DNA from 2 places in the Streptomyces sp. NPDC019890 genome. Region 2 is predicted to be linked to the other one. Evidence: riboswitches for the same ligand, from Rfam matches in the RefSeq annotation. Region 2 holds a riboswitch; the other holds the start of a gene.
The links. A riboswitch is a leader RNA that binds a small molecule or an ion and turns the genes downstream of it on or off. The one in region 2 is predicted to bind thiamine pyrophosphate.
Positions count from the first base shown of each region.

Region 1: linked by a shared signal. The riboswitch ahead of thiC (phosphomethylpyrimidine synthase ThiC) and the one ahead of ACI2LP_RS08575 (thiamine ABC transporter substrate binding subunit) in region 2 are both predicted to bind thiamine pyrophosphate.

Region 1 covers NZ_JBJDQK010000005.1:163,183-170,969, forward strand. Annotated here, with positions in the region: gene ACI2LP_RS15750 (hypothetical protein) at 1-250, shown strand, start outside; partial or broken gene ACI2LP_RS15755 (thiamine biosynthesis protein ThiC) at 381-518, opposite strand; gene ACI2LP_RS15760 (YncE family protein) at 888-2,378, shown strand; gene thiC (phosphomethylpyrimidine synthase ThiC) at 2,626-4,410, opposite strand; TPP riboswitch at 4,403-4,537, opposite strand; gene ACI2LP_RS15770 (YibE/F family protein) at 4,609-5,934, shown strand; gene ACI2LP_RS15775 (SsgA family sporulation/cell division regulator) at 5,986-6,420, opposite strand; partial or broken gene ACI2LP_RS15780 (helix-turn-helix domain-containing protein) at 6,645-6,896, opposite strand; gene ACI2LP_RS15785 (DUF5326 family protein) at 7,088-7,300, opposite strand; gene ACI2LP_RS15790 (cupin domain-containing protein) at 7,429-7,746, opposite strand.
Region 2 covers NZ_JBJDQK010000003.1:39,367-47,153, forward strand. Annotated here, with positions in the region: gene ACI2LP_RS08560 (hypothetical protein) at 1-507, shown strand, start outside; gene ACI2LP_RS08565 (ABC transporter ATP-binding protein) at 536-1,552, opposite strand; gene ACI2LP_RS08570 (ABC transporter permease) at 1,553-3,166, opposite strand; gene ACI2LP_RS08575 (thiamine ABC transporter substrate binding subunit) at 3,229-4,323, opposite strand; TPP riboswitch at 4,403-4,513, opposite strand; gene rlmN (23S rRNA (adenine(2503)-C(2))-methyltransferase RlmN) at 4,542-5,648, opposite strand; gene ACI2LP_RS08585 (phosphatidate cytidylyltransferase) at 5,729-6,838, opposite strand; gene frr (ribosome recycling factor) at 6,838-7,395, opposite strand; gene pyrH (UMP kinase) at 7,522-7,787, opposite strand, start outside.

The DNA of each region.
Region 1 (7,787 bases), on a different contig from region 2:
GGAGGCCTGGCGGCACGCCCTGCTTGAGCGTGGACTCCTTCCCTTCCTGCGGGCCGCGCTGGCGGACCCCAGCGCCGACCCGACCTCGTCGGCTCCACCGCGCCATGTGAGCCGTATCCCGAAGGTCGGCTACAGCGGCCCGGACTACTCCAGCCCGAACGAGGGCTCGACGGCGGGACAGCGGCCCACCTTCACCAGCCCGGACTTCACCAGCCCGGACTTCGGCGGCCCCGAGCACCAGCCGGAGTGACCCCCGGCCGGCGCTCGGGGCGGAAGGTCACTCCGGCTGGTGCTCGGGGCCGGGAGGTTCACTCCCGGAGGTCAGCAGCTCCCTCCCGGAGGTCACTCCCGGTGCGCAGGCGTCCGCGCGAGCGAAGTCGTTACTCCGCGATCGGCAGATAGACACGGTTGCCCGCGGCGGCGAACTCCTTGGACTTCTCCGCCATGCCGTCCTCGATCTCCTGCTGCGAGCCGCCGTGCTGCCGCCGGATGTCCTGAGAGATCTTCATGCTGGACAACTGCACCCCTGAAAGGCTCAACAGGGTCGACTCAGAGGATGCCGGCCTGACTGACGGCAGTCATCCAGGCCAGGAACTCAGACAGAAGCCGGTCGTACAGTTCCGAGTCGGGGTGCGCGCCGGGTGACCAACCCGACGTGGGCCGGACACGGCATCGACGGTATCGGGGAGTGGGGGGTCTCGGTCCGCCCGCGGCTGGCCATCATGCTGATGCCCTCGGCACGAGTCGACGAACCGTGTCATATCGCCAGAATAGCGGAATCGTCACCTAACCTGACGAGTGATCACATTGGGTGATCCGCGGCTTGTTGTCGGCGCCATCGGTGCGACCGGCGGAGGCCGGCCCCTTTTCGTGCGACGGAGGTACCGGTGGTCAGACGCAAGGGCAAACAGACTGGGTCCTATCGCGGTCCGGGGCCCGAGAGGAGTGGGCTTCGGCCGTGGTCATGGGCGTGGCTGCGGGCCTGCATGGCGGGACTGGCCATGTTGGCGGGAGTGGCCTTGCCGGTCATCGCCTCGTCACCGGCCTGGGCCGCACCGGGCCCGAACGCTTACGTCACCAACACGAACGACGACACGGTGTCGGTGATCGACACCGCCACCAACGCGGTCACCGCCACCATCACCGTCGGCGACAACCCGTTGGATGTCGCGGTCACCCCGGACGGCCTGCACGCCTACGTCGCCAACCTGGACTCGGACAATGTGTCGGTGATCGACACCGCCACCAACACGGTCACCACCACCATCCCCGTCGGCAACGGCCCGTTCGCTGTCGCGGTCACCCCAGACGGCCAGCAGGTCTACGTCCCCAACGTGAACTCGGAAGATGTGTCGGTGATCGACACCGCCACCAACACGGTCACCACCACCATCCCCGTCGGCAACGTACCGGTCGCTGTGGCGATCACCCCGGACAGCCTGCGCGCCTACGTCACCAACTACGGCTCGGACAATGTGTCGGTGATCGACACCACCACCAACACGGAGATCCTGCCCCGCATCCCCGTCGGCGACGGCCCGTCTGGCGTGGCGATCACCCCGGACGGCCTGCGCGCCTACGTCACCAACCAGAACGTGCACAACGTGTCGGTGATCGACACCACCACCAACACGGAGATCCTGCCCCGCATCGCCGTCGGCAACCAGCCGGTGGGGGTGGCGATCACCCCGGACGGCCAGCAAACCTACGTCGTCAACAGCATCCCGGACACCGTGTCGGTGATCGACACCGCCACCAACACGGTCACCACCACCATCCCCGTCGGCGACAACACGGCCGAGGTGGCGATCACCCCGGACGGCCAGCACGCCTACGTCCCCCGCGCAACCGCGGACAGTGTGGCGGTGATTGACACCGCCACCAACACGGTCACCACCAGCGTCCTCGTCGGAAGCGGGCCGCGTGGTGTCGCGATCAGCCTGATCAGCCTGCCGTCGGCGCCTGCCTTGACCATCACCAAGAGCCACACCGGGAACTTCGTCCGAGGCCGGCAGGGCACCTACACCATCACCGTCGGCAACAACGGAACTGCCCCGACCAATGGCACCACCGTCACCGTTCACGACACCCTCCCAGCAGGACTCTCTGCTGCCAGCATCACCGGCTCCGGATGGCGCTGCACCCGCTCCACCCTCACTTGCACCCGCAGCAACGTCCTGGCCGCCGGGAGCAGCTACCCGCCCATCACCCTGAGAGTCCAGATCGCTCGCAACGCCCCCGCCTCAGTCACCAACACCGCCACCGTGACCGGAGGCGGCGACACCACCACCCACACCGCCACCAACCCCACCACCATCACCGGCAACTGGCAGAACTGGAACTGGGGCTGGAACCGGCCACCCCACCGCCCCTGGTGACGACACCGCAGGCCGCCCCGAACGACGGCAGCGACGTTGCCCGACAAGGACCGGCGCTCGGATCTGAGTAGTTCTCACCGGACCCTGGGCTGCCGCCCATACCGGCAACCACCCTCCCGACTCGGCTCTCCCTGGCCGTCACCGTCGTCTCGGACAGTGGTCGAACTCAATGTCCGAACGGTGCCCCTGTTCCGTTCCGGTCCACCGCGCGGGTTGGGCCAGACGGACAGGGGCACGGCCGACGTCCTCAGTCGGCGAGCGGCAGGTACACGCGGTTCCCCGCCTCGGCGAACTCCTTCGACTTCCGGAGCATCCCCTCAGCGACCTCCTCAGCCGTCGCCCCCGCGGCCGCAGTACCGCCAAACTGCTCTGTGATGCTTTGACTAATCTTCATGCTGCAGAACTTCGGGCCGCACATCGAGCAGAAGTGCGCGGTCTTCGCCGGCTCGGCCGGCAGCGTCTCGTCGTGGAACTCCCGTGCCGTGTCCGGGTCGAGAGCCAGATTGAACTGGTCCTCCCACCGGAACTCGAAGCGCGCGTCGGACAGCGCGTCGTCCCACTCCTGCGCGCCCGGGTGGCCCTTGGCGAGGTCGGCAGCATGTGCCGCGATCTTGTAGGTGATGACGCCGGTCTTCACGTCGTCGCGGTTGGGCAGGCCCAAGTGCTCCTTGGGCGTCACGTAGCAGAGCATTGCCGTGCCCCACCAGGCGATCATGGCCGCCCCGATGCCGGAGGTGATGTGGTCATACGCCGGGGCCACGTCCGTGGTGAGCGGGCCGAGCGTATAGAAGGGGGCCTCCTCGCAGATCTCCTGCTGGAGGTCGATGTTCTCCTTGATCTTGTGCATCGGGACGTGACCGGGGCCTTCGATCATCGTCTGCACATGGAAACGCTTGGCGATCGTGTTGAGTTCCCCGAGCGTGCGCAACTCCGCGAACTGCGCCTCGTCGTTGGCGTCCGCGATCGAGCCGGGCCGCAGTCCGTCACCGAGGGAGTACGTCACGTCGTACGCGGCGAGAATCTCGCAGAGCTCCTCGAAGTTCTCGTACAGGAACGACTCCTTGTGGTGCGCCAGGCACCAGGCCGCCATGATCGAGCCACCGCGCGAGACGATGCCGGTCTTGCGGTTGGCAGTCAGCGGGACGTAGGGCAGCCGCACGCCCGCGTGGACCGTCATGTAGTCCACGCCCTGCTCGGCCTGCTCGATGACCGTGTCCTTGTAGATCTCCCAGGTCAGCTCCTCGGCCTTGCCGTCGACCTTCTCCAGCGCCTGATAGAGCGGCACGGTACCGATCGGCACGGGGGAGTTGCGCAGCACCCACTCGCGCGTGGTGTGGATGTTGCGGCCGGTGGAGAGGTCCATGACGGTGTCCGCACCCCAGCGGGTCGCCCAGGTCATCTTCTCCACCTCCTCCTCGATGGAGGAAGTGACCGCGGAGTTGCCGATGTTGGCGTTGACCTTCACCAGGAACCTCTTGCCGATGATCATCGGCTCGATCTCCGGGTGGTTGACGTTGGCGGGCAGGACCGCACGGCCTGCGGCGATCTCCTCACGTACGACCTCGGGGGAGACGTTCTCGCGGATCGCGACGTACTCCATCTCCGGCGTGATCTCGCCACGTCGGGCGTACGCGAGCTGCGTCACCGCCACTCCGGCACGGCCCCGGCGGGGCTGCCGCGGGCGGCCGGGGAAGACGGCGTCGAGGTTGCGCAGACCGCCCCGCGGCGAGGTGTGCTTGATCCCGTCGTCCTCGGGGCGGACCGGGCGGCCCGCGTACTCCTCGGTGTCGCCGCGGCCGATGATCCAGTTCTCCCGCAGCGGCGCCAGACCGCGGCGGACGTCGGTCTCGACACTCGGGTCGGTGTACGGACCGGACGTGTCGTACAGCGTCACGTCCTTGCCGTTGGTGAGGTGCACCTGGCGGACCGGCACCCGGAGGTCGGGGCGCGAGCCCTCGACGTACCCCTTGTGCCAGCCCGGCTTGCGCTCGTCCTGGCTGGTGGCAGGCGTGCGTGCATCCTGAACGGTCATGAGACCTACTCCCTACGCCGGCATTACCCGGTAACAGGTTCGGCGGTCGACGCAGCGGCTTCCGTACGTCTCGTACGGAGGTCAGCGCCCTCTCAGCCCGGTGCTCCGAGCTCCCGCGTGTGCAAAGGTGCCACCACGCTAGCGTCATTTCTGGCGTGCTGAACAGAGGGGCCCTGTCGTTCTTGCGATGATCGGTCGGTGACAGCATCGCCGACCTCATCGCCGCAGCCGCCCGAGTCCCATGGCCATTCCCACAGCCATGGGCCCGCCGCGCCCGTCTCGCTGCATCTCCGCAAGGTCATTGCCGCGGTGCTGATTCCTTTCGCCGCCGCGGTCGTCGTGGGCCTGGTCGTGCTCTGGCCGGGCGGCGCCCCCGGCCATGAGCGCACGGGCGTCGGCTTCGACCGGCAGACCCAGCAGGGCAAGGTCACGCAGGTCGAGAAGGTCAACTGCAAGGACGTGAACGTCGCGGTCCCGCCGACCGGTGACACATCCACGCCGGAGGGACGTGAGGCGGTCAATTCCCGGAAGGGCAGCTGCAAGAAGGCGACGATCGAGGTCACCACGGGCAAGGACAAGGGCCGCACCTTCACCGAGATCATCCAGCCCGACGCGTCACGGCAGTTGAGCGAGGGCCAGGGCGTAGTGGTGGCGTACGCCCCCGACGCGCCCCGCGATCTGCAGTACTCCGTGACCGATGTGAACCGGAAGTTCCCGATTGCGGTGCTGGCCGGGATCTTCGCACTCGCGGTGGTGGTGGTGGGACGGATGCGCGGCGTGATGGCTCTGATCGCGCTCGCGGCCTCCTTCGCCGTCCTGACGCTGTTCATCCTGCCCGCTATCCTGCAGGGCTCCAATCCACTGATCGTCGCGGTGGTCGGAGGCGGCGCGATCATGCTGATCGCGCTCTATTTGTGCCACGGTCTCAGCGCGCGCACCTCGGTCGCGGTCCTCGGCACACTGGTCTCGCTGCTGCTGACCGGACTGCTCGGCTCGCTCTTCATCGGCTGGGCGAGCCTGACCGGCAACACCGACGACAACACCGGCCTGATCCACGGCCTGTATCCGAACATCGACATGAGCGGTCTGCTGCTCGCCGGAGTCATCATCGGCTCGCTCGGCGTGCTCGACGACGTGACGGTGACCCAGACCTCCGCGGTGTGGGAACTGCACCAGGCGGACCCGGACATGGGCCCGCGAAGGCTCTACCGGGCAGGTATGCGGATCGGCCAGGACCACATCGCCTCCGTCGTCAACACGCTCGTACTGGCTTACGCGGGCGCGGCGTTGCCGCTGCTGCTGCTCTTCTCGATCGCGCAGAGCAGCGTGGGGACGGTGGCCAACAGTGAGCTGGTGGCGGAGGAGATCGTACGGATGCTGGTGGGGTCGATCGGCCTGGTCGCCTCGGTGCCGGTGACCACCGCGCTCGCGGGGCTGGTGGTCTCCGCCGACCGGCCGGGGGCGCCTGCGAAGGCCGGCAGATCGCCGGTGCGGGGCGGCAGGGGCCGTCGCCGCAAGACGTAGCCCACCGAGGACGCCACGTGGCTCACCGGACCAGGCACACGGGCGGTGGTCTCAGCCGGCGTTCTCCTCGGCGAGGATGCGCCCGAGCGCATCCTCGAGACTGACCTCGAAGTCACCGAACGTACGCTCCTGCCCCAGGGGCACCAGCTTGTCGGTGCGGTCGAGGAAGGCCACGAGCGGCGCCACGCCCACCCGGAACCGCGCCCGGTCGCAACCGACCTGGAGCTGGACGACGACGTCCGACAGCCCCTCGGGCCCGGTCGGCGCGATGCGCACGTCACCGTCCCCGCTCGGCCCGTTGATCCCGTCGAGCAGCAACTCCCGCCCGAAGGCCCAGGTCACCGGGGCGTCTCCGGGCAGATGGAAGGTCATCCGCACCGCGAACGGATCTCCCGTCTCGTATCGGAGCTCCACCGGGATCCGGAATGAGAGCTCCTCGGAGACAAGGAAGTTCATCTGGACCTCGGCCTGGACCGACTCGCGCATCTTGTAACCCCACATTGGATCAAGCACTGAACACATAACTCGGCTCAAAACGGCCAGGAATGATCCCCCATGGCCCTCTTGACGCAATCGTCCAGTAAGTACTAAGTGATCACAAGGAGTGATTTTTCAGATACTGATAGAGAACACAAGGGAGTTGAGCAGCCCGCCATGGCTTTGCGTAGCTGTTCGATGGCGAGAAGTGGTCATTCCTGATGGTGGAGAGAGCCACCGAAGGCGAGCCGCCCGACCGCGTCGCCGAGGACGAACACGCCCTTCTCGCGGCGCAGATAGTCCTCGTGCGTCAGGGTGCGCAGCAGGTGGTACGCGGTGGGAAGCGGGAGCCCCGCCTCGCGGGCCAGCTGTTTTGCGGGGGCTCCGGCGGGATGCGAGCCCGCGGCCTCCAGCAGTCTCAGCGCCCGCTGCACTGAACCGATCAGGGTTGGGGACGGAACATTCGTAGCCGTAGCCGTGGCCATAGGGCACCCCCAGGCATGGTGACGGGCAACTCGCCCGCGGGGGCCGCCCCCGAGGGCCGCCACACGAATTTCCCAAGGGCCAGATTTCCCAGGGGCGGCAGCGGATTGTCACTGTATGGGCCGCCCCTGCGCGGGACCGGGGGTTTGCCGGAGCGTTCCCCCGGCCGGGCTAACGCCCGTCCGGGCGCGGGCTACCAGTCGCTGCTCGAGCTCGATGACGACATGAACTTCCGTACGACAAAGATGAGTCCGCCGACAAGAGCGACGAACACCAGAGCCTTGAAGAGCAGCCCGATCACAAAGCCGACAACGCTCGCGATCAGCCCGCCGAATACGACAAGGGCGATGACGGGCACGGCGACCCACTTCACCCACCACGGCATCCCCGTGAATACTTCCCGCACAGCCATTGCCCTTACCTCGTTTCGCTAGGTTTCCTGCCCTCGATGCTAGGCGGGAGGGGGTGGTGCGCGGGGACCCGCGAGCCCTTGATCTCCCCTGACTGAACCCCTAGGGAACGGCGGGTTCCCGGTCAGCTCTCAGGCGGAGAGAAGATCACCATGACCCGCAGATCCTCGGTGATGTGATGGAACTTGTGGGGCACTCCGGCCGGGACGTAGACCACGCTGCCGCGCCCGACCTGTGTCGTCTCCGTTCCCACCGCGATGGAGGCGCGGCCGCTGACGACGAAGTAGACCTCGTCCTGGCGGTGGGGCAGCTGGGGGTCCAGCTCGCCGGCGTCCAGTGCGTAGAGCCCGACCGACATGTTCCGCTCGCGAAGGAACTGCAGATATGCCCCGTCGTTGGCGGCGCGCTCTGCCTCCAGATCATCCAGTCGGAATGCCTTCATCCTGTCCGCCCCTGCCTTGTCCCGATCACGTCTGTCACGAT
Region 2 (7,787 bases):
CCGGGAAGCTATCTCGTACTCGAATACCTGGACTTCGCGGGTGCGCTCGGCCGAAATCCCCAGCCGGGCGATGAGTACGTACGTCCGCTCACGGTCCGGGCGCCCGAGTCCGACAGCAGGCCGCCGCGCCCCTGCGGCACTCTGACGGCCCTCGAATCCGCGGCCGGTGCCCCGCGCTTCGCGCTGAACGGCCCGGTCCTTTCCGAGCAGCCGCTCCGCTATGTGAATGCCATGCGCGAGCACGTCGACGAGGCTCGCTTCTATCCCATCGACGACGACTCGGTCACCGAGGCGGCCATCGTGGCGTTCTTCAAGGGCGAGACGGGCGTGCCGCCGTTCGACTTCGCGGGCGCGCTCGGCACTCCGCCGCTCTCGCCGGGCCGGGAGGTGACGTTGCGGATGCCGATGCGCTCGGGGCGGTACGCCGTCGTCAGCTGGGTGCGCAGTCTGGTCGACGCCCAGCCCCTGACCGCGCACGGCCAGCTGCTCATCGTCACCGTTCCCTGACTGCTCCCTGACTGTTCCCGGTAGCGGGTCAGTCGAGCACCACCACGTCGTCGGCGGCGAAGGTCACCCCGACCAGCGCCCCCTCCAGCGGCGCGTCACGCAGGGAGCACTCCGCCTCCAGCGGCGGCCCATCGGCAGGCCGCAGCCGTACGGCGACGTGGTTGCCCCGGAACGTAAGCCCTTCGACCGTGCAGGGCAGCCCTTCCGCGGCGTCGCCGAGCCGTACGCCCGCGGGCCTGACCAGCACCTGGCACTCGCCCTGCGGCGCACCGTCCGGCACCGGGATCTTGCCCCACACCGTGTCCGCCGCGGCGCCGCTCACCGTCGCCGCCACCACATTGTCGAAGCCGAGGAAGCGCGCCACGAATGCCGAGCCGGGCCGCTGCCAGACGTCGAGCGGTGTGCCCGCCCGGGCGATCCGGCCGTCGCGCATGACGACCACCCGGTCGGCGAGCGCGAAGGCCTCGCCCTGGTCGTGGGTGACGGCGAGGACGGTGGTGCCCAACCGTCCGAAGAGCTCGCGCAGTTCGACGACGAGGCGTTCGCGCAGACTTCGGTCCAGCTGGCCGAGCGGCTCGTCCAGCATCAGCAGCCGGGGCTCGGGCGCGAGCGCCCTGGCCAGCGCAACCCGCTGCTGCTCGCCGCCGGAGAGCGAGGCCACGGCCCGGCGCTGCGCGCCGGGCAGCCCGACGAGCTCCAGCAACTCGGCCACCCGGTCGGCCTGTTCGCGTCGGCCCATGCCGTGCATACGCAGTCCGAAAGCCACATTGCCGCCCACGTCGCGCTGCGGGAAGAGCTGGTGGTCCTGGAACATCAGGCCCACTCCGCGCCGGTGCACGCTCACTCCCGCCTGGTCGGCGCCGCCGAGCAGTACCCGGCCGCCGTCCAGGCGCTGCAGTCCGGCGACGGCGCGCAGCAGTGTGGACTTGCCGCTGCCGCTGGGGCCCAGCACGCACACGATCTCGTGGTCGGCGACCTCCAGGTCCACCGCGTCGAGCGCCGCCCTGGCCCCGAACCGTACGGTCGCGTCCCGCAGCATCAGCATCTAGAACTCCCCTGAACGGTCGGGCCGGATACGTTCGAGCAGCAGCAGCGCGGCCGCACAGACGACCATCAGGATGGTCGAAAGGGCCATCGCCTGCCCGTAGTTGAGCTCACCGGGACGGCCGAGCAGACGGGCCACGGCGACCGGCAGCGTCGGATTGTCGGGCCTGGCGATGAAGACGGTCGCGCCGAACTCGCCCAGCGACACGGCGAAGGCGAAGCCCGCTGCGACCAGCAGCGCCCGTCGCACCATCGGCAGGTCGACCTCGCGCCACACCCGTAGCGGCGAAGCGCCGAGCACTGCCGCCGCCTCGCGCAGCCGCTCGTCGACCGCCCGCAGGACGGGCAGCATTGTGCGTACGACGAAGGGGATGCCGACCAGCGCCTGGGCGAGCGGCACCAGGATCCACGAGGCCCGCAGATCGAGCGGCGGCTTGTCCAGGGTGATCAGAAAACCGAAGCCGACGGTCACGGCGGACACCCCGAGCGGCAGCATCAGCAGTGCGTCGAAGCCGCGCACCAGCCGCCCGGCCCTCCGCGTGAGCGCGGCTGCGGCGAGTCCGCCGACGGCCAGCGCGATGCCGCTCGCGACCAGTGCGTACTCCAGCGAGTTCGCCACGGCCTCGATGGGCGGTACGAGGAACGTGCCGCCGCTCGCGTCGCTGGAGGTGAGCGCCCGGAAGTAGCCGAGGCCGTAGCCGCCGGGCCCGTCGAGCGAGCGCTCGACCAGGACGCCGAGCGGTACGAGCACCAGCAGCAGGATCGTGGCGAGTACGCCGCCGAGCAGCGCCCACTGGCCCGCGCCGCGCGGCCGCCGCGCCGTCTGCCCCGGATCCACCAGCTTCAGCGCGGTCTCCCGCCGCCGCACCGTCCACGCGTGCACGGCGAGGATGGCTCCGACCGCGGCGAACTGCAGCAGGGAGAGCACGGCCGCCGTGGACAGATCCAGCAGCTGGGCGGTCTGACGGTAGATCTCCACCTCGAGCGTGGCGAAGGTCGGCCCGCCGAGGATCTGTACGACACCGAACGAGGTGAAGGTGAAGAGGAAGACCATCAGCGCGGCAGCGGCGACGGCGGGCCCGAGCGCCGGCAGCGTCACCCGTCGCCAGGCGGCGAACCGTCCGGCACCGAGCACCCGGGCGGCCTCCTCCTGCCGCGGGTCGAGCTGCGACCACAGACCGCCCACGGTCCGTACGACCACCGCGTAGTTGAAGAAGACGTGCGCGAGCAGAATCGCCCACACCGTGGTGTCGAGCCTGACACCCCACAGCTCGTCGAGCAGCCCGCCGCGTCCGAGGAGCGCCAGGAACGCCGTCCCGACGACGACGGTCGGCAGCACGAACGGAACGGTGACCACCGCCCGCAGCAGCCGCTTGAAGGGAAAGTCGAGGCGGGCGAAGGCATACGCGCCGGGCAGCGCGATCACCATGGTGAGCGCCGTCGAGGCGAGCGCCTGCCAGGTGGTGAACCACAGCACGTGCTGGATGTCGGCGCGGCCGAGCACCTCGCCGATCCGCCCGAACTGCCACACCCCGTCGATCTGGAGGCCGCGGCCGACGATCGCGCTGACGGGATTGGCGAAGAAGACCGCGAAGAACGCGACGGGCACGGCCATCAGCCCGAGCCGCGCCGCGTTCCCGCGGAGCGCGCCCGGCGCGCTCCCGCGGACGGACTTCGTTACTTCACTACGAGCGAGGACCATGACTGGACCCACTGCTCACGGTTCTTGGCGATCTGGTCGGGAGCGACGGTCTCCGGCTTGTCGACGACCGCGCCGAACTTGGTGAACAGCTCGGGCACCTTCGCCCCCTTCACCACCGGGTTGACGAACATGTTGAGCGGCATGTCCTCCTGGAACTGCTTGGAGATGAGGAAGTCCAGCAGTGCCTTGCCGCCCTCCTCGTTCTTGGCACCCTTGAGGAGACCGGCGAACTCGGTCTGGCGGAAGCAGGTTCCCGTCGAGACACCGGTGGGCGCCTGGGCCGGCTGCGGCTTGGCGAAGAGCACCTCGGCGGGCGGGCTGGATGCGTACGAGACGACCAGCGGCCGGTCCGCCTTGGCCTTCTTGCCGCCCGCCGAGCCGGAGAACTCCTCGTTGTACGCCTGCTCCCAGCCGTCGACGACCTTGACGCCGTTGGCCTTCAGCTTCTTCCAGTAGTCCTGCCAGCCGTCCTCGCCGTACTTGCCGACCGAGCCGAGCAGGAAGCCCAGACCGGGCGAGGAGGTCGCGACATTCTCCGTGACCAGCAGGTTCTTGTACTCGGGCTTGATCAGGTCGTCGAAGGACTGCGGCGGGGCCAGCTTCTTGTCCGCGAAGTACTTCTTGTCGTAGTTGACGCAGATGTCGCCGGTGTCGACGGGCGTGACACGGTGCTTGCCCTTGTCGAGCTGCACCTCGTCGGGCACCTGGGCCAGGCCCTTGGCCTCGTACGGCGTGAACAGGCCGTTGTCGAGGGCGCGCGAGAGCAGGGTGTTGTCGACGCCGAAGAAGACATCGCCCTGCGGAGAGCCCTTGGTGAGGATCTCCTTGTTGAGGGCGGCGCCCGCGTCACCGCTCTTGAGGACCTTGACCGTGTAGCCGGTCTCCTTGGTGAACTGCTTCAGCACGGACGCGGAGGCGACGAACGAGTCATGACTGACCAGCGTCACGGTCTTCTGCTTCGGGCGGTCGGACGCGGAGCCCTTGGCCTGCTCGCCGCCGCAGGCCGCGAGCGTACTGACGCCCAGGGCCGCGGCAAGCGCCGTGACCGTGATCTTCTTGGTGGTGCTCACTGAGATTCCTCCTGGAGATGACCAGGAAGAGACGCGGCCCTGCCCGGTCCTGAGGCAGGATCCGGGCAGGGCGCAACAGCTTGAGTAGCGACCGAACTTCCTACCCAGAATGACCTGGGCAAGGTTCAGAGGGTCTGCGGTCTGACTGGTACCGCACTCTCAGCGCTGTGGCGCTCCCCTGTCGGAATATGCAGATGTTTCGAGGCCAGGTTACAAGGTCAGCGCTCGGAGGCGGCCAGCTGTCCGCACGCTCCGTCGATCTCCTGGCCACGGGTGTCCCGCACGGTCACGGGCACACCGTGGGCCGCGATGGCCTCCACGAACGCCTTCTCGTCCTCGGGACGGGATGCCGTCCACTTCGACCCGGGCGTCGGGTTGAGCGGGATCAGGTTCACATGGACCCGCTTGCCCTTGAGCAGGCGACCCAGCAGATCGCCCCGCCATGCCTGATCGTTGATGTCCCTGATCAGCGCGTACTCGATGGAGATACGGCGGCCCGACTTCTCCGCGTACTCCCAGGCGGCGTCCAGCACCTCCCGCACCTTCCAGCGCGTGTTGACCGGGACCAGGGTGTCGCGCAGCTCGTCGTCCGGCGCGTGCAGCGAGACGGCGAGACGGCACTTGAAGCCTTCGTCGGCGAAGCGCAGCATCGCGGGCACCAGGCCGACGGTGGAGACGGTGATCCCGCGCTGCGAGAGCCCGAGGCCGTCAGGCTCGGGGTCGGTGAGCCGGCGGATGGAGCCGACGACCCGCTTGTAGTTGGCGAGCGGCTCGCCCATGCCCATGAAGACGATGTTGGACAGCCGCGCGGGGCCTCCCGGCACCTCGCCGTCGCGCAGGGCGCGCATGCCGTCGACGATCTGGTGCACGATCTCGGCGGTCGACAGATTGCGGTCGAGCCCGGCCTGCCCGGTGGCACAGAAGGGACAGTTCATCCCGCAGCCGGCCTGCGACGAGATGCACATGGTCACCCGGTCCGGGTAGCGCATCAGCACCGACTCGACGAGGGTGCCGTCGTGCAGGCGCCACAGGGTCTTGCGGGTGGTGTCGTCGTCGCACGAGATGTGCCGTACGACGGACATCAGATCGGGCAGCAGCTCAGTGGCGAGCTTCTCGCGCGCGGTCGCGGGGATGTCGGTCCACTGGGCCGGGTCGTGGGCGTACCGCGCGAAGTAGTGCTGCGAGAGCTGCTTGGCGCGGAACGGCTTCTCGCCGATCGCGGCGACGGCGTCCTTGCGCTCGGCGGGCGTGAGGTCGGCGAGGTGCCGCGGCGGCTTCTTGGCTCCGCGGGGCGCGACGAAAGTGAGTTCTCCGGGCTTGGGCATGGTCCTACCAGTGTCGCAGAGATACGAAGAGGGGCCGGCCGCCCTGTGGACAACCAGCCCCTGACGCATAAACGCACAGGTCAGCCACTGCCTACGAAGATCACCATCAGCAGCCATACGACCGGAGCCGTGGGCAGCAGCGAGTCCAGCCGGTCCATGATGCCGCCATGCCCCGGCAGCAGCGTGCCCATGTCCTTGATGCCCAGGTCCCGCTTGATCATCGACTCGCCCAGGTCGCCCAGCGTGGCGCTGACCGCGACCGCGAGGCCGAGCAGCAGGCCCTGCCACCAGGTGCCGTCGTCGATGACGAACTGCATGCACAGCGCGCCCGCCACCATCGCGAACGCCACGGCGCCGAGCAGACCCTCCCTGGTCTTCCCCGGACTGATGCGCGGAGCGAGCTTGTGCTTCCCGAAGCGCCAGCCGACGGCGTACGCGCCCGTGTCGCTGACCACCGTCAGCACCAGGAAGGTGAGCACCCGCTGCGGCCCGTCGTCCGCAGTGAGCATCATCGCGACGAACGTCGCCAGGAAGGGAACGTAGAACGCGGCGAAGACGCCCGCCGTGACGTCCTTGAGATAGCCCTCAGGGGGTTCCGTCATCCGCCAGACCAGCACCGCGAGCGCCGTGAGCGCCATCGCGACCCAGGCGCCCTCCGCACCGCGCACATACCCGGCCACCACCATCGCCGCGCCGCCCACCGCGAGCGGCACCAGCGGGGCCTTGATCTGCTTGCGCTCCTCGAGCCGCGAGGTGAGTTCCCACAGGCCGACCACGACGGCGACCGCTATCACGCCGATGAACACGGCCTTGACGACGAAGAGGGACGCCACGATCACCACGCCGAGTCCGACGCCGACCCCTATGGCCGCGCGCAGATCACGGCCGGCCCGCTTCTTCTGCGGCGGCTCGGACGCCGGCGGCGGGGTGGGCATGGGCTCCTGCGGAATCTCGTCGCGGAACAGGGGGCCACTCAGCCGAGCAGCCCCCCGGTCGCGATCGCTGCTCTGGTCGCGGTCGTTACGGTCTTCGGCGTCTCTACCTGCGTCGGGAAAGTCCGGCACGATGGGCATGGGCCGAGTCTGCTGTGCGTCATGCTCATCGTATGCAGGACCCGCCGGGGCAGGCCCCTGGTCGGGCGGCCCCCAGTAACCGGCTCTCGGCGGGGCCCCCCAGGAAGAGTCGTTCATCAGACCTCGAGCAGCTCGGCTTCCTTGTGCTTGAGCAGCTCGTCCACCTGCGAGACGTACTTCGCGGTGGTGTCGTCGAGCTCCTTCTCGGCGCGGCGGCCCTCGTCCTCGCCGACCTCGCCGTCCTTGATGAACTTGTCGATCGTCTCCTTGGCCTTGCGGCGCACGGAGCGGATCGAGATCTTGGAGTCCTCGGCCTTGGTCTTGGCGACCTTGATGAACTCCTTGCGGCGGTCCTGGGTCAGCTCCGGGAAGACCACCCGGATGATATTGCCGTCGTTGCTCGGGTTGACGCCGAGGTCGGAGTCTCGGATCGCCTGCTCGATGTTGCGCAGCGCGCTCTTGTCGAACGGGGTCACCACGGCCATCCGCGCCTCGGGCACCGAGAACGAGGCCAGCTGGTTGATCGGGGTCAGCGCACCGTAGTAGTCCGCCACGATCTTGTTGAACATCGCCGGGTGCGCACGTCCGGTGCGGATCGCGGCGAAGTCATCCTTGGCGACCAGGACGGCCTTCTCCATCTTCTCCTCGGCCTCGAGGAGGGTCTCTTCGATCACCACTTGCTCCTGCGTGTCTTGAGTAGGCCCGGCGTTCGACTGGGCCGGCGGAACCTGCGTCGCGTCTTCCCTGCACGGTGTCCGACCGGCAGGACTTTGTCCATCCCTCGAGGGACGTCCCCCGGGTCAGGCCCTGGTGCCCTGGTCGCTCACGAGCGTGCCGATCTTCTCACCCTTGACGGCCCGAGCGATATTGCCCTCGGTGAGCAGTTCGAAGACGAGGATCGGAAGAGCGTTGTCGCGGCAGAGCGTGATGGCGGTGGCGTCGGCGACCTTGAGGTTGCGGGAGAGCACCTCGCCGTACTCCAGCGCGTCGAACTTCACCGCGTCGGGGTTGGTCTTCGGGTCGGAGTCGTAGACCCCGTCGACGCCGTTCTTGCCCATCAGCAGGG